DNA from 4 places in the Streptomyces sp. NPDC085927 genome. Region 2 is predicted to be linked to each of the others. Evidence: riboswitches for the same ligand, from Rfam matches in the RefSeq annotation. Region 2 holds a riboswitch; each other region holds the start of a gene.
The links. Region 2 has a riboswitch for cobalamin ahead of ACIF80_RS33420 (energy-coupling factor ABC transporter permease). Riboswitches for the same ligand answer to the same signal wherever they lie in the genome.
Positions count from the first base shown of each region.

Region 1: linked by a shared signal. The riboswitch ahead of ACIF80_RS35420 (cobalamin biosynthesis protein) and the one ahead of ACIF80_RS33420 (energy-coupling factor ABC transporter permease) in region 2 are both predicted to bind cobalamin.
Region 3: linked by a shared signal. The riboswitch ahead of ACIF80_RS13645 (ABC transporter substrate-binding protein) and the one ahead of ACIF80_RS33420 (energy-coupling factor ABC transporter permease) in region 2 are both predicted to bind cobalamin.
Region 4: linked by a shared signal. The riboswitch ahead of cobN (cobaltochelatase subunit CobN) and the one ahead of ACIF80_RS33420 (energy-coupling factor ABC transporter permease) in region 2 are both predicted to bind cobalamin.

Region 1 is NZ_JBITSN010000024.1:59,708-65,437, reverse strand. It holds gene ACIF80_RS35430 (putative cobaltochelatase) at 1-509, opposite strand, end outside; gene ACIF80_RS35425 (cobyric acid synthase) at 655-2,190, opposite strand; gene ACIF80_RS35420 (cobalamin biosynthesis protein) at 2,211-3,197, opposite strand; cobalamin riboswitch at 3,322-3,453, opposite strand; gene ACIF80_RS35415 (hypothetical protein) at 3,778-3,999, opposite strand; gene ACIF80_RS35410 (anion permease) at 4,032-5,309, opposite strand; gene ACIF80_RS35405 (class II aldolase/adducin family protein) at 5,517-5,730, shown strand, end outside.
Region 2 is NZ_JBITSN010000019.1:81,289-87,018, forward strand. It holds gene ACIF80_RS33405 (ABC transporter permease) at 1-900, opposite strand, end outside; gene ACIF80_RS33410 (ABC transporter permease) at 906-1,874, opposite strand; gene ACIF80_RS33415 (ABC transporter substrate-binding protein) at 1,895-3,502, opposite strand; cobalamin riboswitch at 3,742-3,973, shown strand; gene ACIF80_RS33420 (energy-coupling factor ABC transporter permease) at 4,003-4,821, shown strand; gene ACIF80_RS33425 (energy-coupling factor ABC transporter substrate-binding protein) at 4,818-5,207, shown strand; gene cbiQ (cobalt ECF transporter T component CbiQ) at 5,214-5,730, shown strand, end outside.
Region 3 is NZ_JBITSN010000004.1:374,849-380,578, forward strand. It holds gene ACIF80_RS13625 (IclR family transcriptional regulator) at 1-375, opposite strand, end outside; gene ACIF80_RS13630 (2-keto-4-pentenoate hydratase) at 517-1,380, shown strand; gene ACIF80_RS13635 (acetaldehyde dehydrogenase (acetylating)) at 1,377-2,363, shown strand; gene dmpG (4-hydroxy-2-oxovalerate aldolase) at 2,360-3,391, shown strand; cobalamin riboswitch at 3,602-3,814, shown strand; gene ACIF80_RS13645 (ABC transporter substrate-binding protein) at 3,876-4,931, shown strand; partial or broken gene ACIF80_RS13650 (FecCD family ABC transporter permease) at 4,928-5,702, shown strand.
Region 4 is NZ_JBITSN010000005.1:96,289-102,018, forward strand. It holds gene ACIF80_RS15025 (cobalt-precorrin-6A reductase) at 1-617, shown strand, start outside; gene ACIF80_RS15030 (precorrin-2 C(20)-methyltransferase) at 631-2,127, opposite strand; gene ACIF80_RS15035 (precorrin-8X methylmutase) at 2,124-2,795, opposite strand; gene cobG (precorrin-3B synthase) at 2,792-4,099, opposite strand; cobalamin riboswitch at 4,153-4,296, shown strand; gene cobN (cobaltochelatase subunit CobN) at 4,330-5,730, shown strand, end outside.

The DNA of each region.
Region 1 (5,730 bases), on a different contig from region 2:
TGCCGTACGGAGACACCCTCGCGCTCGACGTACGAGGCGCCCATGGCGGCCGCGTCCAGCAGCAGGTCGACGAGATGGTCGTTCAGGAGATTGACCTCGTCGACGTACAGGATCCCCCGGTGGGCGCCCGCGAGCAGACCCGGTTCGAAGGCCTTCACCCCCTCCGCGAGCGCCCGCTCGATGTCGAGGGCGCCCACCAGCCGGTCCTCGGAGGCGCCGACCGGAAGCTCGACGAGGGCCGTGGGGCGCCGCGCCCCGGGGCGGGACTCGTGCGGTCCGTCAGGGCACGACGGGTCCGGGGCCGCGGGGTCGCAGGAGAACCGGCAGCCGGGTACGACCTCGGTCTCCGGCATCAGCGCGGCCAGCGCCCTGACGGCCGTCGACTTCGCGGTCCCCTTCTCCCCCCGCACGAGGACGCCGCCCACCCGCGGTGACACCGCGTTCAGCAGCAGGGCCAGCCGCAGGTCGTCCTGGCCGACGACGGCGGTGAAGGGATAGGGCGTACTCACGCGGTGATCACTCCTTCGGATGGTGTCCGACTGTTCAGCCCGGCCGCGGGCCGCGGGACCGCCGGGATCGAAACCCGCTCTCCGCCGGCCCGGGGGCGGCACTCCCGGAGCCCCGCCGCGTCGACGGCCGACGGCGGCGCGGCGCTCATGCGGGCGCTCCCGGCGGAACGAACGGCAGCCCCGGCGGGGCGCCGGACTCGATGAGCCGCCACAGCGCATCCGTGTCCGCGTGCTCTTCGATCAGATCGCCGAGCCGGTCGAGCTGCTCCTCGCGCAGCGCGGCGAACGAGGTGTCGGGGGCCGGTACGAAACGGCGTCCCGCGGCGGCGGCCACCTCGCGCAGGAAGGCCCGGCGGAAGCCGTCCGACTCCAGCGAACCGTGCCAGTGCGTGCCCCAGGTCTGCCCGGCCCGGCAGCCGTCCAGGCCGTGTCCGCCGTCATCGGAGATGAACGCCGTACCTCCCCGTACGTCGGCGACCCCGTGATGGATCTCGTAGCCCTCGACGGGCTCCCCGAGGGCCTTTCCGACGGGCCGCTCGAGCGTCTTCTCCCGTGCGAAGCGCACCCGTACGGGCAGGATCCCGAGCCCGTCGACCCGGCCGGCGCGGCTCTCCACGTCGTCCTCGATGCGCTCGCCGAGGATCTGGAAGCCCCCGCAGATCCCGAGCACGGGCCGCCCCTCGGCCGCCCGCCGCCGCAGGGCGTCCGCGAGCCCGCGCTCCCGCAGCCACTGCAGGGCCCGTACGGTGCCGCGCGTGCCCGGCACCACCACGAGGTCGGCGTCGGCCAGTTCCTCGGGCCGGTCCACGAAGCGGACCACGACCCCCGGTTCCGCGGCCAGCGCGTCCACGTCGGTGAAGTTGGACATCAGCGGCACCGCGCACACGGCGACCCGCAGCACGTCCTCGCCGACCGGCGCGGCGACCGCGGACTCCCGTACGGCACCCCGCAGGGACACCGCCAGTCCGTCCTCCTCGTCGATGCCGAGCCCGTGCCGGAAGGGCAGCACGCCGTACGTGTGCCGCCCGGTCAGACCGTGCAGCATGTCCAGGCCCGGCTCCAGCAGCGAGACATCGCCCCGGAACTTGTTCACCAGGAAGCCGGCGACCAGCTCCTGGTCCTCGCGCGACAGCAGCGCGACGGTGCCGAAGAAGGAGGCGAAGACCCCGCCGCGGTCGATGTCGCCGACGACGAGGACGGGGAGCGAGGCGTTCCTGGCGATCCCCATGTTGACGATGTCGGTGCGCCGCAGATTGATCTCGGCCGGGCTGCCGGCCCCTTCGCAGATCACCGCGTCGTACGTGGCCCGCAGCTGCGCGAGGGAGTCCAGCACCGTGCCCAGGAGCTGTTGTTGCCGCCCGCCGTGGTAGCCGCGCGCGCTCAGCTCACCGACCGGCCTGCCCAGCAGCACGACCTGGCTGCTCCGCTCCCCGCCCGGCTTGAGCAGCACCGGGTTCATCAGCGCGGTCGGCTCGACCCGGCAGGCCTGGGCCTGCATGGCCTGCGCCCGCCCGATCTCGGCGCCCTCCCGCGTCACGAACGAGTTCAGTGACATGTTCTGCGCCTTGAACGGCGCGACCTTGACGCCCTGCCGCACCAGCCACCGGCAGATCCCGGCGGCCACCACGCTCTTGCCGGCGTCCGACGTCGTACCGGCGACCAGCAGCCCGCCGCCCCTCATACCGGCCGTGGCACCGCCCGTCATGCCGTACGCCCCTTTCGGCGCGCCTTGGGGACGGCCCGCACGACGGCCCGTACGCCGATGCGCGCGCCGACGCCGACGCCGAGTGCCAGCCGGCCGACGCGCTGCGAGAGCCGTACCGCGCGGTCGATGTCCGCCACGGTCACGGCACGGCCGCCGCCGTTGAGGACGGGCCGGTGCTCGACCCGCCCGGCGTAGGACAGCGTCCCGCCGAGCCGCACGCCGAGCGCGCCCGCGAAGGACGCCTCCACGGGTCCGGCGTTGGGACTCGGATGCTTCGCGGCATCCGCGCGCCATGCCAGGACGGCACCCCGCGGATCCGGCCCGGCGACCGCGGCGAGTACGGCGGTCAGCCGCGCCCCGGGCCACCCGGCGACGTCGTCGAGGCGCGCGGAGGCCCAGCCGTACCGCAGATGCCGGGGGGACTTGTGACCGACCATGGCGTCCAGGGTGTTGACGGCCCGGAACCCGAGCAGCCCCGGCACACCGGCGGCGGCACCCCACACCAGGGCGCCCACCACGGCGTCGGAGGTGTTCTCGGCGACGGACTCCACGACCGCGCGGGCGATCCCTTCGGCGTCCAGCGCCTGCGGGTCCCGCCCGCACAGGTGCGGCAGCCGCGCCCGCGCCGCCTCGATGCCCTCGGCGGTCCCGGACTCCAGGGCGCGCCCGATGGCGCGGGCCTCCCGGGCCAGCGACGTCCCTCCGACGACGGCCCAGGTGGCCACGCCGGTCAGGGCGACGGAGGCGGCGGGGGAGGACCGTACGCAGCGGGCGGCCAGGCTCCCCAGAGCGACGGCCCCGCCGACGCAGACGGCGGTGTGCAGCGCGCCCCGGCCCCGGTCGTCCTGCCACAGCACCCGTTCCACGGCAGCCGCGGCCCGCCCGAAAGCGGCGACCGGATGCCCTCGGCGGGGATCGCCGAGAAGCAGGTCGCCGAGGAGGCCGGCGGCGGCACCGTACGCGAACTCGCGATCGGCACCCATGGGCTCAGCCGGTGAGGGATCCGGCGGGAACGGCCGCCCCGGACCGGGGCGGAGCATCGCTGGTCGACCTCAACAGGCAGCCGGGCATGGCGGTATGTCCTCACTCAGGGTGTCCACGCCCTGGTTCGACGAGACCGGCGGTGGGAGTTCCTGGCTCCCGGGGTCGTGCACCCCGGTGACAGTGGCGGGACCGCGCCGGATTCGCACCGGCTTCCTCTCCTGCCGCCGTAATGGCTCCGGCAGTTCACCACGGTCCGGAAGAACCGTCAACTTGCCTTTGACCTGCGAGGCTGAAGTGTGCTGAGGCCCACAGAGGGGTTCCGGAAGGTGAACCGCGGGCAGGGGGTTCCGCGGCGCGACAAGCAGTTCGGAACGGTCGGCAGACGCTCCGGAAACAGCCGGCGGAGATGGTCAGGGGCCGGCCGGCGGACGGTCCGGGAAACGCGGAACGGGCGGTACGGAGGCAATGTGCCCCGCACCGCCCGCCGGACGGACGACATGGCCCCGACCGGGACGCCGGCCCGGGACCTGCCCCGGAATCAGGCGCCGTCAGGCGAACCGGACAGCCGTCGGGCAGTCGTCAGGCCATGATCAGGTAGATCCCGTACGCCACCGCCGCCGCGCAGGCCGCGAAGCAGGCGTAGGCGCCGGTGATCGCCAGGACCGTGGACTCGCCCTGGGCGGCGGCCCGTTCACGGCGGGACAGGCCGGTGATGCCCAGGGTGAACAGGGCCACCAGGGCCACGGTGACCACGAGGCTGACGCCGAAGACGGAACCGAGGGCCGCCCAGTCGATCTTCATGGTGCTCTTCTCCTACGTGTCTTCCTGCGGGGTCAGACCGTGGTCCTGGCCGGAGGGGCCATCGGGTCGGTGGGGGCCGGGATGGTGGCCGAGAGCTCCTCGGCCACGGGGCCCGCCGGCGGGGGAGCCACCGCGGCCATGGCCGCGGTCACGACGCCGCTCTGCTCCTCGCCGGTGGCCCCGGAGGCGCCGGGGCCGTCGGTGTCGTCGGTGTCGTTGACGTTGGTGTGGTCGACGACCTCGCGCCGGGAGATCTTCCAGATCGCCGCGCTGGAGGCGATCAGGAAGACGGCGACGAGGGCGGTGCCCCAGCTGCCGAAGCCGCAGACCCACTCGGCGACCGCCGCGACCAGGGCCGCCGCCGGCAGCGTCAGACCCCAGGCGACGAACATCCGGGTGGCCGTGGACCAGCGGACCACGCCGCCCTTGCGGCCCAGGCCCGCACCCATCACGGAACCGGAGACGGAGTGCGTGGTGGACAGGGAGAAACCGAGGTGGGAGGAGGCCAGGATGACCGTCGCGGCGCTGGTCTGGGCGACGAAGCCCTGCTGCGGCTGGAGGTCGGTCAGGCCCTTGCCCATGGTGCGGATGATGCGCCAGCCGCCGAGGTAGGTGCCGAGCGCGATGGCGATGCCCGCGGAGACGATGACCCACATCGGCGGGTCCGAGTCGGGAGCCAGGGCACCGCCGGCGACCAGGGCCAGGGTGATGATGCCCATCGTCTTCTGGGCGTCGTTGGTGCCGTGGGCCAGGGAGACCAGACCGGCGGAGGCGATCTGTCCGGCCCGGTACCCCTTCTCGGAGGACTTGCTGTCGGCCGACTTGCGGTTCATGCGGTAGGTCAGCCGGGTCGCGAACATCGCGGCCAGGCCGGCGACCAGCGGCGCGGCGATCGCGGGGATCAGCACCTTGGTGACCAGGACGTCGCCGTGCACCGCGCCGAAGCCCGCCGAGGCGACGGTGGCGCCGATCAGGCCGCCCATCAGGGCGTGCGAGGAGCTGGACGGCAGACCGACCAGCCAGGTCAGGAGGTTCCAGAGGATCGCGCCGACCAGTGCGGCGAAGATGACCTCGGGACGGATGCCGGCCTCGTCGACGAGGCCCTTGGAGATCGTGTTGGCGACCTCCACGGAGAGGAAGGCGCCCACCAGGTTGAGCACGGCGGACATCGCCACCGCAACCTTGGGCTTGAGGGCACCGGTCGAAATGGTCGTCGCCATCGCGTTCGCGGTGTCGTGGAAACCGTTCGTGAAATCAAACGCAAGTGCGGTTACCACCACAATCGCGAGGATCAGCGAGAAGCTTTCCATTTACCCAGGCAATCGTTCGAAGTCATTGGCGCGTTGAACGTAGGTAACTTGGATGAACGGAAGATGAACTGGGATGGGCGTCAGGGTGACTGTGATGAAGCCGACTGTTCCACAACGGGCCGAGGACGGCCGTGAGCAGTCGCGGAGAGTCGTGGGAGCCGGCGGGACGCCGTTGAGGAGACTCCGGTCACCCGGCAGGATCGCGGCATGACCGAACGACAGGGGGACCGGCGGGCCGCGGAGGACGGAGCGCGCGCCGAGGACCGCCCGCAGCGCGCGGGAGAACGGCGGGAGCGCCGGGCCGGGGCCGTGAGCGGCGAGGAGGCGCACGCCTGGGCCGCCCTCGTCGGGGCGGCCCGCCGGACCGTCTCGGACGGGCTCGTCGTCGGAACCTCCGGCAACGTCTCGGTGCGGGTCGGGG
Region 2 (5,730 bases):
GCGGGGGTTGATCCGCTCCCGCCAGACTCCGGCGAGTCCGGCGATGGCGAGGGTGGGGATGATCAGGAACAGGCCGGGGAAGAGGGTGGGCCACCACTGTCCGGCGAGCAGGGTGCCGCGGGCACCCTGGATGAGGGTGCCGAGGCTGGCGGTGTGGGTGGGCAGGCCGAGGCCGAGGAAGGACAGCGCCGATTCGTGCCACATGGCGTGCGGGATCATCAGGACGGCGGCGAGTCCCGCCTGCGGCAGCACCCCGGGCAGCAGGTGGCGCAGGACGACCCGCCACCGGGAGGCGCCGCCGGAGACGGCCGCGTCGATGTACGGGCGGGAGCGCAGGGAGAGGACCTCGGCGCGGACGATGCGGGCGGTGGACAGCCAGTGGGTGGCGGCGACCGAGACCACCACGGGCCAGACGCCCGGCCGGAACATGGCGACGATGAAGATGCCGAGCAGCAGGTGCGGGACGGAGGAGATGGTGTCGACCAGGCGCATGACGAGGCGGTCGACCCAGCCGCCGAGGGCCCCGGCCGCGGCTCCGACGGCGGTGCCGATCACGGTGGCGGTGAGGGCCGCCACGACGCCGACGAGCAGGGAGACCCGCAGGCCGTAGACGCAGCGCAGCAGTAGGTCGCGGCCGACGTCGTCGGTTCCGAAGGGGTGGGCCCAGCCGGGTGGGAGGAGTTTCGCGGCGAGGTCGACGGCCTGCTGGTCGAGCTGGACCAGCGGGGGGACGAGCAGGACCGCGAGGGCGGTGACGGCGACCAGGGTGGCGGAGACGCGCAGCCTCAGGGTGTGGGTGGAGCGGCGGGCGGTACCGCGCGAGCGCCATGCGGCGGCCGGGGCCGCGGGTCCGGTCGTGTTCGCCTTCTCCCGTGCGGTGCCGGCTGTGGTGTCAGTCATCGGAGTCACATCTCACTGAGCTTCACCCTCGGATCGGTCAGTCCGTACAGGAGGTCCGCCAGGAGGTTTCCGGCGAGGACGGCGGCGGTGGCGAGGGTCGTCAGGGCGGCCAGGAGCGGGAAGTCGACGGCGGTGGCCGCCTCGACGGTGGCGGCGGCGATGCCCGGCCAGCTGAAGACGCTCTCGACCAGGAGGGCGCCGGTGATGAGTTCGGGTACGCGGGAGCCGATCAGGGTGAGGACGGGCAGGAGGCCGGAGCGCAGGGCGTGCCCGAGGAGCACCGTGCGTTCGCCGAGGCCGCGGGCGCGGGCGCCGCGTACGGGGTCCTCGGCGAGCGCGTCGCCGACGCCCTGACGGACGTACAGCGTGAACCAGGGCAGCTGGGAGACGGCGAGGACGCCTGCGGGGAGGACCAGGTGGCGTGCGACCTGTCCGGCGGTGACGTGTTCGCTGCCGGTGTCGGTGAGGCCGCCGGCCGGGAGGACGTCCAGCTGGAGGGCGAACAGCCAGACGGCGAGCAGGGCGATCCAGAAGACCGGCGCGGCCTCCAGGGAGTACGCGAGGGAGGTGACCGTGCGGTCGAGGAGCGAGCCGGGGCGGCGTGCGGCGAGCACGCCGAGCAGGGTGCCGAGCAGGACGGCGACGGCGAAGGCGAAGGCGCACAGCAGCGTGGACCACACGATCCGCTCGCCGATCGCGTCGGCGACCGGCTGCCGCAGCACGCTGGACTGGCCGAGGTCGCCGGTGAGGGCGGAGGTCAGCCACTCCCACCAGCGGACGGCGAAGGGGCGGTCCACGCCGAGGTTGTCCCGGAGCCGGTCCAGGGTCTCCTGGTCGGCGCCGAGGGCGGCGGTGCCGGCGTAGGCCTTGACGGGGTCGAAGGGGGAGGCGGCGGCGATGGCGAACACGCCGAAGGTGACGACGAGGAGGACGGGCACGGCGAGCAGGGCCCGCCGTGCCACGAGGTGGGCCATCGGGGCCCAGGGCAGGGAGGTCACTTCTTGGGCTGCCAGTCCTCGGCGTTCCACCAGGGGCCGCTGGCGAAGCCGTGCTCGTGCGGTTCGACCTGGGTGGTGAGGTTCTCCCAGCGGTCGGCGAGGACGTAGAGGTGGTCGATGTGGGTGAGGAAGGTGTAGCCGGGGTTCTTGACGAGTTCGCGCTGGAGGTCGTCGTAGGCGGCCTTGCGGTCCTCGGGGTCCTGGCTGCGGCGGCCGGTCTCGAGGGCCTTGTCGACGGCGGGGTTGTCGTAGCGGGCCATGTTGTTGAAGCCGTCGCCGGCGAGGGAGGAGTGCAGCAGGGTGTAGAGGCCGAAGTCGGGGTCGCCGGTGCTGCCGAAGCCGGCGAGGACGGCGTCCTTGCCCATCCGGGGTTCGATGACCTCCCAGGTGGCGCCCTCGACCTTGACGTCGATGCCGGCCTTCTTGGCGTCGGAGGCGTAGGCGAGGGCGTGGTCCTGGCGGACCTTGTCGCCGGAGGGGTAGTAGAGGGTGAAGGCGGCCCGGACGCCGTCCTTGGCACGGATGCCGTCCTTGCCGGTCCTCCAGCCGTCCCGGTCGAGGATCTTCTGAGCCTCGGGGAGGTTCTGGGGGCGTTCGACGTCCTTGGTGTACCAGGGGTCGTCGAGGGGCAGCGGGCCGTAGGCGGGGCGGCCGGCTCCGTCGAGGATCTTGTCGACCATGGCCCGGCGGTCCACGGCGAGGTCGAGGGCGCGGCGGATCGCGGTGTCGCCGGTGACCTTGTGCGCGGTGGGGAGGGTGACGGCGCGGAAGTCGTAGGTGGTGGCCCGGTACGTGGTGCGGCCGTCGTCGTTCTTGAAGGTGGCGGCGAGGTTGGGCGGGAGGGTCGCGCCGTCGAGGTCGCCGGAGCGCAGCCGGGTGGCGCGGACGTCGTCGTCGGCGATGACCGCCATGGTGATCTTCTTCACCCGGGGGGCGCCGCCCCAGTAGTCCGGGTTCGCCTTGAAGGTCAGCTTCTCGCCCTTGCTCCAGCCGGTGAGCACGTACGGTCCGGTACCGACCGGCTCGGTGTTGAAGGAGCCGGTGTTGGGGTCCTGCTCACCGGTGATGTGCTCGGGGACGATGGGCAGGACGGTGCGGGCGGCGAAGGCCGCGTAGGGGTACTTGAGGGTGAAGACGACCTTGTCGTCGCCGTCCGCGCGGACCTTTTCGACGGCGTCCAGTTCGCTCTTGGCGGTGTTGTTGGTCTTGTCGTCGAGCACCGTTTCGTACGTGTGGACCACGTCCTCGGCGGTGAGGGGTTCGCCGTCGCTGAACGTCACGCCGGAGCGCAGGGTGTAGGTGTAGGTGCGGCCGTCGTCGCCGATCTCGGGCAGGGCCTTCGCCAGCGCGGGCTTCAGTTTCAGGTCGGCGTCCCGGGCGAGCAGTCCGTCGAAGATCTTGGAGTTGCCGTCCTTGCCGTAGCCGAGCAGGGGGCTCAGGGTGTCGGGTTCGGAGGGGACCCCGATCACCACGGATTCGGCGGACCCGCCACCGCCCGCACCGGCGTCCGTGCCGCCGGTCGGCGCCGAGCAGGCGGCGACCGCCGCGATCGCGGCGGCCGTGGTCGCCGCGCCGGTACTGCGCCGTATTCGTCGGGTCGTCATCGATCCTCACACCTCTACTGACCTGAATTCGTTGTTGCATATTAATTGCAGCAAGGTTCTGCCCAGAGCCCCGGCCCCCCATGCCGGCGTCCCGGCGACACAGTGGCCGCCCGGGCGGGCGGCGAAGGGCGGCCGGCGCACCACCTGCGCACACCCGCGCACACCCGCTGTCAGGGCCGCGGGTGTGCGCGGGGGCACGAGCTGCGGAACGCCGTCCGCGCGCGCCCCCGCACCCGCTTGTCACCAGGACGGATCCGGGTCTACTGTCGCCACGCCTTGGTGAACGGGAAATCCGGTGCGATACCGGTGCGGCCCTCGCCACTGTGATCGGGAAGTCCGGCTCCGGCCCCTGGTCCTGTCCCCCCGACAGGACCGACGGGCAGCCACTGGGTCCCTCCGGGACCCGGGAAGGCGGAGCACGGGCGGTGGTACCCGTCAGCCAGGAGACCGGCCAAGGCGCGTCAACCATCCACGAGGTGTTGGAGAGGGTCTGCTGAGCCATGCACATCGCCGAAGGTTTTCTGCCACCGGTACACGCGGTCGCCTGGGGCGCCGCGGCGGCGCCGTTCGTCGTCCACGGCGCCCGGTCACTCGTCCGTGAAGTCAGGGAACATCCCGAGAGCACGCTGCTGCTCGGCGCCTCGGGAGCGTTCACCTTCGTCCTGTCCGCGCTGAAACTGCCCTCGGTGACCGGGAGTTGCTCCCATCCCACCGGCACCGGGCTGGGCGCCATCCTGTTCCGGCCGCCGATCATGGCGGTGCTGGGCACCATCACCCTGCTGTTCCAGGCCCTGTTGCTGGCCCACGGCGGGCTGACCACGCTGGGCGCCAACGTCTTCTCGATGGCGATCGTCGGGCCGTGGGCGGGCTACGGCGTGTACCGGCTGGCGCGGCGGTACGGGGCACCGCTGATGGCGGCGGTGTTCTGCGGCGCGTTCGTCGCCGACCTGTCCACGTACTGCGTCACCAGCGTGCAGCTGGCGTTCGCCTTCCCCGACCCGGGGAGTGGCTTCCCGGGCGCGCTCGGGAAGTTCGGTTCCATCTTCGCCGTCACGCAGATCCCGCTCGCGGTGAGCGAAGGACTGCTGACCGTCCTGGTGATGCGCCTGCTGGTGCAGTCCAGCAAGGGTGAACTGACCCGTCTCGGCGTGCTGTTGACCGGTAAGCGTGCCGCGTCGGCAACGGCGGCGACGGAGACGGGGACGGGGACGGGGACGGGGGAAGGCTCCGACGCGAGGACAAAGCTCGAGCCGGAGTCGGAGACGACGGGCACGGCAGGGACGACGGGGACGACCGGTACCGGGACGGTGGCTCGATGACCAGGAACGCGAAGATCAACGCCCTGCTGCTGCTCGCCGTGGCCGCGCTCGCGGTGCTGCCGCTGGCGCTCGGGCTCGGCGACCACAAGGAGGAGCCGTTCGCCGGTGCGGACGGCGAGGCGGAGACCGCCATCACCGAGCTCGAACCGGACTACGAGCCGTGGTTCTCGCCGTTGTACGAACCTCCGTCCGGTGAGATCGAGTCGGGGCTCTTCGCCCTCCAGGCCGCCGTGGGCGCGGGGGTCCTGGCGTACTACTTCGGGGTGCGGCGCGGGCGTCGGCAGGGTGAGGAACGGGCACGGCAGCAGCAGCCGGCGCCCGGTGCCGGCCCGGGCGCCGGCACCGGCCGGCCCGACGAGGCGGTCTCCCCCGGCCCCCGGGCCTGATCCCGCGTGCTGCCGATCGACGCGGCGGCGCACAGCAGTCGCTGGCGCCGCCGTCATCCCGTGGACAAGGCCGTGCTCGGGCTGGGGCTCACCGTGCTCGCGATCTCCCTGCCTCCGTGGCCGGGGGCTGCCCTGGTCCTGCTGACCGCGCTCGTGGTGCTGCTGGGCCCGGCGGGGGTGCCGGGCCGGCGGCTGTGGCGTGCCTACCGGGTGCCGCTGGGCTTCTGCGTCACCGGGGCGCTCACGCTGCTGGTGCAGGTGGGCGGGCCGGACGGGTTCGTTTCCCCGGCCCCCGAAGGGCCGCTGCGTGCGGGCGAGTTGCTGCTGCGCACCTCGGCGGCGTCCCTCGGGGTGCTGCTGTTCGCCTTCACCACGCCGATGTCGGACCTGCTGCCGCGTCTGGTGCGGGCCGGGGTGCCCGCGCCGCTGGTGGACGTGGCCCTGGTGATGTACCGCATGAGTTTCCTGCTGCTCGACTCGGTGCGCCGGATCGGTCAGGCGCAGGCGGCCCGGCTCGGGCACA
Region 3 (5,730 bases), on a different contig from region 2:
GAGACGTCCGCCCACCCGTGAGGGCAGCGGCAGCCGGTCGTGGCCGTGGATGCGCTCCAGGTAGACCACCTCCCGTCCTTCGCGCACACCGAGGTGCACCGTCTCGTGGGTGGCCTCGTAGAGATCCTGGAGGAAGGGCAGGGCCGTCTCCCGCAGGCCGTGCCGGCGCGGAACCAGACTGCCCAGTTCGAAGAGCCGGCCGCCGAGACGGTAGGCGGTGCCCTCCTTCTCCATCAGCTGGAGGCGGACCAGATCCGCGGTCAGCCGGTGCACCGTGGCCTTCGGCAGCCCCGTACGGTCCGAGAGTTCCGTGAGCCGGAACGATCCGCCGACGCTGTCGAAGCAATTCAGGATGGATACCGCTTTGTCCAGCATGTTGCCCTGGTCATTGTTCCGTGTCACGGAACAATGATTGTCAGAGGTGCGCCCCCCTGTCTATACCGGAAGCTCCGCACCCGCCGGACTCCGGTCCCGAACCTCCGGAACCACCCTTCCGACGCACTCCCCGAGGGCAACATGACCACGCCTCCCCTGTACGACCCGCCGCCCGGTCCCATCCTGAAGGCGGCCGACCTCCTGAAGCAGGCCGCGCAGACGGGCGTGACGTGTCCGCCTGTGCGCACGCTCCTCGGCGCCGGCGACATCGGCACCGCCTACGAGGTGCAGCGTCTCAACGTGCGGCGCAGCCTCACCGACGGCCGCAGGATCGTGGGCCGCAAGATCGGCCTCACCTCACCGGCCGTGCAGAAGCAACTCGGCGTCGACCAGCCGGACTTCGGAGCCCTGCTGTCCGACATGGCCGTTCCCGACGGCGGAACGGTCCCTGCCCGGAGGCTGCTCCAGCCCAAGGTCGAGGCCGAAGTGGCACTCGTCCTCGGCGCCGACCTTCCCTTCGTCGGACCCACGGTCGCCGACGTACTGCGCGCGGTGGACTTCGCCCTGCCCGCTCTGGAGATCGTCGACAGCCGCATCAGCGGCTGGGACATCTCCATCGTCGACACGGTCTGCGACAACGCCTCCTCGGGCCTCTTCGTCCTCGGCGGCACCCCCGTGCCGCTGACCGCGGTGAACCTGAGGGACGTGCGGATGACGTTGCTGCGCAACGAGGAGGAGGTGTCCAGCGGCTCGGGGCGCGACTGCCTGGGCGGCCCGCTCAACGCCGCCGTCTGGCTGGCGGACGTACTCGCCGCCGCCGGAGATCCGCTGCGCGCGGGGGACATCGTCCTCACCGGTGCCCTGGGACCCATGGCCGTGGCCGCTCCCGGCGACCGCTTCGACGCCCACATCACCGGGCTCGGCTCCGTACAGGTCTCGTTCGCACCGGACACCACCGACACCCCGGACACCCAGGACACCCCGGACGAGGGAGCACAGCAGTGACGAGCACGACCACCACGACGAGCACGGCCCCCGCGAGGCGGACCAGAGTAGCGGTCATCGGCTCCGGCAACATCGGCACCGACCTGATGATCAAGGTGCTGCGGCTCTCCGAGAGCCTGGAGATCACCGCCATGGCGGGCATCGACCCGGACTCCGACGGCCTGGCACGCGCACGCCGCCTCAAGGTCGCCACCACCCACGAAGGGGTGGAGGGGCTGGTGAGGATGGACGAGTTCGCCGACATCGACATCGTCTTCGACGCCACCTCGGCCGGGGCCCACCGCCACCACGAGGACGTCCTGCGCCCCCTGGGCCGCACACTCGTCGACCTCACCCCCGCCGCACTGGGCCCCTACGTGGTGCCGCCGGTCAACGGCGCGGCCCACCTCGGCGCCGCCAACGTCAACATGGTCACCTGCGGCGGCCAGGCCACCATTCCCGTCGTCGCGGCGGTCGGAGCGGTCACGCCCGTGCACTACGGCGAGATCGTCGCATCCATCGCGTCCCGCTCGGCCGGACCGGGCACCCGGGCCAACATCGACGAGTTCACCGAGACCACGTCGTCCGCCATCGAACAGGTCGGCGGCGCGGCCCGCGGCAAGGCCATCATCATCCTCAACCCCGCCGAACCCGCACTCATCATGCGCGACACCGTCCACTGCCTGGTGGGCGAATGCGACGACACCGCGGTGAAGGACTCGGTGGAGGAGATGGTCGCCCGGGTCCAGGGCTACGTCCCCGGCTACCGCCTCAAGCAGGCCGTGCAGTTCGACCGGGTCGCCGCCGACGACCCGCTGCGTTCCCTCCTCCCCGCCGGCTCCCGCACCCCGGACGCGACACGGGTGTCGGTGTTCCTCGAGGTCGAGGGCGCCGCCCACTACCTGCCGTCCTACGCCGGCAACCTCGACATCATGACCTCGGCCGCGCTGCGCACCGCGGAGCGCATGGCCGCCCACCACACGCCGGAGGTGGTCTCCCGATGACCGCACAGCAGCAGCCCGCCCTGTACGTGCAGGACGTGACACTGCGGGACGGCATGCACGCCGTCCGCCATCGCTACACCGTCGACCAGGCCCGCGCCATCGCCGCCGAGCTGGACGCGGCCGGCGTGGCCGCGATCGAGATCGCCCACGGTGACGGCCTGGCCGGCTCCAGCATCAACTACGGCGTCGGCGCCCACACCGACTGGGAATGGATCGAAGCGGTGGCCGGTGCCACGCGGCACGCCATACCCACGACGCTCCTGCTGCCCGGCATCGGCACCGTCCACGACCTCAAGCGGGCCCACTCCCTGGGGATCCGCTCCGTGCGGATCGCCACGCACTGCACCGAGGCGGACATCTCCGCCCAGCACATCGCGGCGGCGCGTGAGCTGGGTATGGACGTCGCGGGGTTCCTGATGATGTCCCACATGGCCGAGCCGGCCGAACTCGCCCGCCAGGCCAAGCTCATGGAGTCCTACGGCGCCCACTGCGTCTACGTCACCGACTCCGGCGGCCGGCTCACCATGGACGGGGTCCGTGACCGCGTCAGGGCCTACCGCGACGTCCTCGACCCGGCCACCGGACTCGGCATCCACGCCCACCACAACCTCGCCCTCGGTGTGGCCAACACCGTGGTCGCCGTCGAGAACGGCGTCACCCGCGTCGACGCCTCGCTCGCGGGTCAGGGCGCGGGGGCGGGCAACTGCCCGCTGGAGGCGTTCATCGCGGTCGCCGACCTCATGGGCTGGGACCACGGCTGCGACCTGTTCCCCCTCATGGACGCGGCCGACGATCTCGTACGGCCGCTGCAGGACCGCACGGTGCAGGTCGACCGGGAGACGCTGACGCTCGGCTACGCGGGCGTGTACTCCAGCTTCCTGCGCCACGCCGAACGGGCCTCCGAGCGCTACGGCATCGACACCCGCGCGATCCTCGTCGAGGTCGGGCGCCGCAAGATGGTCGGCGGCCAGGAGGACATGATCACCGATATCGCTCTCGACCTCGTGGCGCAGGCCCCGGCGGGCTGACACCCATGCACGGCCGGTCCGGCCCGGGGCGGGTGCGCCGCCGCACCCGCCCCGGGCCCCGGGCCGCAGGCGCGCCGGGCAGACGGGCGATCAGCCTCCGGCGGCACCGGGACGGCGAACCGGCGGCGGACCCGGCGAGCGGTACCGGAACGCACCGTCGCGGGCGCGACCGGCGCCGCGCTCTCCCGCGACCAGGTCGTACGAACGTCTTGGTACGCTTCCGGAGCCAGTCGTGCCACATCCGAGGCCAGGGAATCCGGTGGGAATCCGGAACTGACGCGCAGCGGTGAGGGGGACGGGCGGAGCACTCATGACGCCACTGGGGCGGCGGGTCGGCCAAAGGGCCGGCGCGCACTGCCCTGGGAAGGCGCTCCGTCCGGACGAACCCGAGTCCGAAGACCTGCTGGCACCTCGCCGCCGTCGGCGGTGAGGTCCTTTGTAGGCCAGGCTCCGCGTACGAGCCCCGACAGTGCAAGGCGTACCCGTGCCCCGTGCTCTCTCCGTTCCCCGCTGCCGTGCCGCAGCCCTTCTCCTCACTCCCGCCCTGCTGCTCACCGCCTGCGGCGGAGCCGGCGAGGACACCGCCGCCGGCCCGGAACGGTCCGCCGCGTCTGGCTACCCGCTGACCTTCGACAACTGCGGGAACCGGATCACGGTGAAGTCGGCACCCGAGCGCGTCGTCTCCCTCAACCAGGGCACCACCGAGATCCTGCTCTCCCTCGGCCTCGCCGACCGCATGGCCGGCACCGCCACCTGGACCGACCCGGTGATGAAGGGCCTGAAGAAGGCCAACACGTCGGTGCCCCGCCTGGCGGACAACAACCCTTCCTTCGAGGAGGTGCTGGACGCCGAACCCGACTTCGTCACCGCATCCTTCGTCTCCACGCTCGGCAGGGGCGGCGTCGCCACCCGCGAGCAGTTCGGGGAACTGGGCGTTCCCACGTACGTCTCCCCGGCGGACTGCGCCGCCGGGAAGGACAACGACAGCGGCGGCGACGGCTCCCGCAGCACGGCGCTCACCCTCGACACCGTCTACGGCGAAATACGCGATCTCGCCCGCGTCTTCGGCATCGAGGAGCGCGGCGACGAACTGGTCGCGGAACTGAAGGAGCGGGTGCGCGGGGCCACCGACGGCCTGGACGCCTCCGGCACCTCCCTCATGTACTGGTTCGCCAACTCCCAGTCGCCCTACCTGGCCGGCTGCTGCGGCGCCCCCGGCGCCATCACCCGCGAGGTCGGTGCCGAGAACGCCTTCTCCGACACCCACGACGAGTGGCCGCAGATCAACTGGGAGACGGTCGCCGACCGCGACCCCGACGTCATCGTCCTCGGCGACCTGACCCGCAAGTCCCAGACCGCGGAAACCGCCGAGGCGAAGATCCGTTTCCTGGAGACCAACCCGGCCACGCGCAACCTCGCCGCGGTGAAGAAGAAGCGGTACGTCCTGCTCAGCGGCCAGGCGATGAACCCCTCCCTCCGCACCGTGGAAGGGATCGAGCAGGTCGCCGCCGGCCTGCGCGACTTCGGGCTCACCAAGTGAGCCCGCGCACCCTGCTGCTGACCGGCGGCGGGCTCGCGGCACTGGCCGCCTCCGTCGCCGCCGCCGCGACCATCGGGCCCGCCGACATCTCCACCGCCGACGTGTGGGCGTCGGTGGAAGCCCATCTGGGCGGCGGCGACAGCACGATGACGCCGCTGCGCGACGGCATCGTGTGGAACCTGCGGATGCCGCGCACCCTGCTCGCCGCCGTGTGCGGCGCCGGACTCGCCCTGTGCGGCGCGGTCATGCAGTCCCTGCTGCGCAACCCGCTCGCCGACCCGTTCGTACTCGGCGTGTCCTCCGGGGCGTCCACGGGCGCGGTCGCCGTGTTGGTGCTTGGTGTCGGCGGCGGAGCGCTGTCGCTGTCGGCGGGCGCCTTCGCCGGCGCGCTGGTGTCCTTCGGGCTCGTGATGCTGCTCAGCCACAGCCTCGGCGGGAGCATGGACCGGGTGGTGCTGTCCGGGGTGGCGGCCATGCAACTGTTCTCCGCGCTGACCTCGTTCACCGTGCTGACCTCCGCCGACGCGGAGACCACCAAGGGCGTGCTGTTCTGGCTGCTCGGCTCGCTCGCCGGTGCCGACTGGGGCCAGGTGCTGCTGTGCACGGCGGTCCTCGCCCTGGTGCTCGTCGTCTGCCTCGGGCACTCCACCAGCCTGGACGCCTTCGCCTTCGGCGAGGAGGCCGCCGCCGGCCTCGGCGTGCACATCGCCCGCTCCCGCCTCGTCCTGCTGTGTGCCACGGCGCTGCTCACCGCCGTCCTGGTCAGCTGCGCCGGGGCCGGGGGGCCCGGGGGGGGGGG
Region 4 (5,730 bases), on a different contig from region 2:
TCGGAGGGGCCGACGGGCTCGCCGCATGGCTGCGCGGGCACGAGGTGGACCTGCTCATCGACGCCACCCACCCTTTCGCCGGCACGATCAGCTTCAACGCGGCACGGGCCGCCGCCACCACCCATGTTCCCCTGCTCGCGCTGCGACGTCCCGGCTGGCTGCCGGTCGAGGGGGACGCCTGGCACGAGGCCGGCTCCCTGACCGAGGCCGCAGAACTGCTGCCCGGGCTCGGCCGGCGGGTCTTCCTCACCACCGGCCGGATGGGCCTGGCCGCCTTCGCGCACCTGGACGACCCGTGGTTCCTCGTACGGTCCGTGGACGCGCCCGGGGCGCCGCACCCGCCCCGCATGGAGGTGCTGCTCGACCGCGGCCCGTTCACCCTCGACGGGGAACGCGAGCTGCTGCGCCGGCACCGGATCGACGTCGTGGTCACCAAGGACAGCGGGGGAGCGGCCACCGCACCGAAGCTGACGGCCGCCCGCGAGGCGGGAGTGCCCGTGGTCGTGGTGCGCAGACCGCCGGCACCCGGGGGAGTGACCGTCGTGGCCGAGCCCCGGCAGGCGGTCCAGCGGGTCCGGGAGGCATACGCGCGGTGCGCGCGCCGGGACGCCGGCTGAACCGCCGCGGCCCTCACGCCTCCGGATAGCGGCGGGGCGTCCAGACGACCTCCTCGCCGTCCCCCCGCCGCACGACCCGGGTCTGCGAGGAACCGACCAGCAGGACCGTGCGCATGTCGACCTCGGCCGGGTCCAGGTCCGCCAGCCGGACGATCCGCACCCGCTCGCCGGCGCCGCCCACGTCCCGCGCCACGACGACGGGCGTGTCCGGCGCCCGGTGCTCCAGCAGGAGGTCACGGGCCTTGCCGACCTGCCAGGTCCGGCTGCGCGACCCGGGGTTGTACAGGGCCAGCACCAGATCGGCACCGGCGGCGGCCCGCAGCCGCCCGGCGATGACCTCCCACGGCTTGAGACGGTCGGACAGGGAGACGGTGGCGTAGTCGTGACCGAGCGGGGCGCCCGCGCGGGCGGCGGCCGCGTTGGCCGCGGTCACGCCCGGCAGCACCCGCACCGGCACGTCCGTGTACTCCTGGGCCGAGGCGGCCTCCAGCACGGCCGTGGCCATGGCGAAGACACCGGGGTCGCCGCCGGACACGACGGCCACCCTGCGTCCCTGCAGGGCGAGTTGCAGCGCGAACTCGGCGCGCTCGGCCTCGACCCGGTTGTCCGAGCCGTGACGGCGCTGACCGGCCCGTACGGGCACACGGTCCAGGTAGGTGGTGTAGCCGACCAGGTCGTCGGCGGCGGCCAGGGCGCCGCGCGACTCGGGCGTCAGCCACAGCGGCCCGGCCGGCCCGGTGCCGACCACGACGACCTCACCGCCGGAGCCCGGCTCCCGGACGGCAGGCCCGGCGTCGGCCCGGCTCGGCAGCACGGCCACCGAGAAGTACGGCACGGACCCGGCCTCCACTTCGGCGAGTCCGGCAAGGCGTTCCCCGGACATGGTGGCCCGCTCGACGTACCGGGCCGCCTCGAGCCGCCCGGCACGCTCCATCGCCCGGCGCACCTTGGGGAAGGTGCGCCCCAGCTTCATCACCACGGCCGCGTCCGTCGCGGCGAGCCGGGCGGTCAGCTCCTCCTCGGGCAGCGTGCCCGGCAGGATGGTCAGCACCTCCTCGCCCTCGGCGAGCGGGGTGCCCAGGCGGGCCGCGGCGGCGGAGACCGACGTGACACCGGGGATCACCTCGGTGTCGTAGCGGTCCGCCAGCCGCTTGTGCATGTGCATGTAGGAGCCGTAGAAGAGCGGGTCGCCCTCGGCGAGGACGGCGACCGTCCGGCCCGCGTCCAGGTGGGCGGCGAGCCGGGCCGACGCCTCGGCGTAGAAGTCGTCGATGGCGCCCTGGTAGCCGCCGGGGTGGTCGGTGGTCTCGGTGGTGACGGGGTAGACCAGCGGTTCCTCCACGTGGTCGGCCCGTATGTGCTCCACCGCGATGGAGCGGGCGATGGACCGGCCGTGGCGGGCACTGTGATAGGCGATCACGTCCGCCTCGGCGATGGCCTCGACGGCCCGTACGGTCATCAGGGACGGGTCGCCGGGGCCGAGCCCGACCCCGTACAGCTTGCCGCTCATTCTTCCTCGCTCGCGATCGCGTTGAGAGCGGCGGCGGCGATGGCGCTGCCTCCGCGACGGCCTCGGACGACCAGGTGTTCCAGGCCCGAGGGGTGGGCGGCCAGGGCGTCCTTGGACTCGGCCGCGCCGATGAAGCCGACAGGCACGCCGATGACGGCGGCCGGCCTCGGCGCCCCCTCCTCGATCATCTCCAGGAGGCGGAAGAGTGCGGTGGGCGCGTTGCCGACGGCGACCACGGCGCCCTCCAGGCGGTCGCGCCACAGCTCCAGCGCGGCGGCGCTGCGCGTGGTGCCGAGCTTCGCCGCCAGCTCCGGCACGGCCGGGTCGGAGAGGGTGCACAGCACGTCGTTGCCGGCGGGCAGCCGCCTGCGGGTCACGCCGCTGGCCACCATCTGCACGTCGCAGAGGATCGGAGCCCCGCCGCGCAGGGCCTCGCGTGCGCGGGCCACCACACCGGGGGTGTGACCGATGTCGCGGACGAGGTCGACCATTCCGCAGGCGTGGATCATCCGGACCGCGACCTGGCTGACGTCGGCGGGCAGGGCCGAGAGGTCCGCCTCCGCGCGGATGGTGGCGAAGGACTGGCGGTAGATGGCCGCCCCGTCCTTCTCGTAGTCGTAGGGGGTCACGGTGTTCTTCTCGCTGCTCTCGGTCGTCGTACGGCTCATGAGGTGAGTGCCGCCAGGGCGGCGGCGAGGTGGGAGGGATCGTCCAGGGCGGCGGTGCGCGCCGGCCGCCCCAGGGCGACCGTGCCGATCCGGTAGCCGCCCTCCGGGGCGGCGACCACGTCGATCCGGTCGCCCCGGGGGTGGCCGCAGCGCCGCTCGCAGCCGGACCAGTACAACGGCAGGGGGGAGCGGCCCGCGTCGGCGAGGGCACCGGCCGCGTCCGCCCGCACGTCGGAACGCGACCTGCCGCACCCCGGCCGGCCGATGCAGGCACCGACGCGCAGCCAGGGGGAGGAGGCGTCGGTGACCAGACCGGTGCCGGCGAGACGGGCCAGTGCGTCGGCCGCTGCCGCCGCGTTCGTCCCGGCGGCGGGGACGACGATGCCGCGCCACGGCGTCAGGCGCACTTCGTCCGACCGGACTTCGGCGGCCACCCGGGTCACGGTCCGCCACTGACGGGACGTGAGACGGCCCAGGGGCACATGGACGGACAGGGCCGCCCCGACCACCCCCAGAGGCGGCCCCTCCCCTGTGGTGCGGTCGTTCGGCGCCGGAACGCAACCGAGGCCCGCGCCGGTCAGACGGGACCGGACCACACGCGTCAACTCGCCGGGGGAGAGGTTCAGTTCGTCGACCCGCCAGACCCGCGCCCCGGTCTCCCGCAGCACCTCGAGGAACGTCTCGGCGGCGAGCAGCGCGGCCCGGGGTGCCTCGTCCCCGGACACCCGCAGGGCCCCGTCAGCCGAGCCGACGGCGAGCAGGGCGCCGCCGTCGCCGGCCGCACGCACGGTCACATCGGCGCCGAGTCCGGCGACATCGCCGCGCCCGTCGTCGAGCGCGAACAGGAACCGCCCGGACAGCGCCGGGGCGGCCTCGCTCGCGCACAGCGACGCGTCCAGGGCCGACAACCACGGCCGTACATCCCGGACCCCACGTCCGTCGAGGCCGGACAGCGGTGAGGCGACGATGTTGCGTGCCCGTTCGTGCCCGCGTGAGGGGAGCAGTCCGGCCGCGTCCAGCAACCCGGCGAGCAGGGCGCCGCAGTCGTCGCGCAGTCCACGCACTTGCACATTGCCGCGCGAGGTCAGATGCAGTTCCCCGTCGCCCAGTCGGTCGGCCGCGTCCGCGAGCGCCTCGGCCTGCGGCAGGGTGAGCACCCCGCCGGGCACCCGGACCCGGGCCAGCGCGCCGTCGTCGGCGGTGTGCAACCGCAACGACCCCGGACAGGCGTCACCACGGTCCCGTGAGACCGCTGTGGCCTGGGACGACGGAGGGAGGGGAGCCGTGGACATGGCGGCGAGCATACCGACCGTCACACCGCCTCCGAGCCCTGCCCTCTTGCCCCGACCCTTACTATGTCTCTCGGCGGATCATCGGATCCGTCATCGCCATGACGGCGACATGGAGGAAGCCCGGTGCGAATCCGGCGCGGTCCCGCCACTGTGAGTCCGGCCCCCACGAGGCCGGACGAGTCAGGAACTCCGGCCGTCTTGTACCACCCGGGGCGCGGACCCCGAGGAAGGCCGGCCGACGCATGCCGTATTCGTCCGGGGAGCGCTCGACGCACCCCCGCATCCTGCTCCTGTCGACCTCCGACACGGACCTGCTCAGCGCCCGGGCGGCCGACGGCCCGGTGCCCTACCGCTTCGCCAACCCCTCCCGGCTCCCGCTCGACGACCTGCCCGCGCTCCTCGAGGGCGTCGGCCTGGTCGTCGTACGCCTCCTCGGCGGACTGCGCGCCTGGGAGGACGGCCTCGACCTGCTGCTCGCCGACGGCCGTCCGGTCGTCGTCCTCACCGGTGAACAGGCCCCCGACGCACAGCTGATGGCCGCCTCCACGGTCCCCGTCGGCATCGCCGCCGAGGCGCACGCCTACCTCGCCCACGGCGGACCCGCCAACCTCGAGCAGCTCGCCCGCTTCCTGTCCGACACGGTCCTGCTCACCGGCCACGGCTTCGACCCGCCCGCCCCCGCGCCCACCTGGGGCCCGCTGGAGCGCGCACCCCGCGAAGGCACCGACGGCCCGACCGTCGCCGTGCTCTATTACCGCGCCCATCACATGAGCGGCAACACCGCCTTCGTCCACGCCCTGTGCGACGCCGTGGAGAACGCGGGCGGGCGGCCCCTGCCGCTGTACGTGGCCTCCCTGCGCGCCCCCGAATCCGAACTGATCGAGGAGTTGCGCGCGGCGGACGTCATCGTCACGACCGTCCTCGCGGCCGGCGGCACCAAGCCCGCCGAGGCGTCCGCAGGCGGTGACGACGAGTCCTGGGACGCGGGCGCGCTCACCACCCTGGACGTGCCGATCCTCCAGGCCCTGTGTCTGACCGGCTCCCGCACCGCCTGGGAGGAGAGCGACGAGGGCGTCTCCCCGCTGGACGCCGCGAGCCAGATCGCCGTGCCCGAGTTCGACGGCCGCCTGATCACCGTGCCGTTCTCCTTCAAGGAGATCGACGCCGACGGCCTCCCGGCCTACGTCGCCGACCCCGAGCGCGCCGCCCGCGTGGCCGGCATCGCCGTGCGCCACGCCCGCCTGAGGCGCATCCCGGCCGCCGACAAGCGCCTGGCTCTCGTCCTGTCCGCCTACCCGACCAAGCACTCCCGCATCGGCAACGCGGTCGGCCTGGACACCCCCGCCAGCGCGGTGGCCCTTCTGCGCCGGCTGCGGGACGAGGGGTACGACTTCGGCGACACCGAGGTCCCCGGACTGGCCTCCGGGGACGGCGACGAACTGATCCGCGCGCTGATCGAGGCGGGCGGCCACGACCAGGACTGGCTCACCGAGGAACAGCTCGCCCGCAACCCGGTGCGCATCCCGGCCGCCGACTACAAGCGCTGGTACGCCACCCTCCCCGGGGAACTGCGCGCGGCCGTCGAGGAGCACTGGGGCCCGGCACCGGGCGAGATGTTCCTCGACCGCAGCCGCAACCCGGAG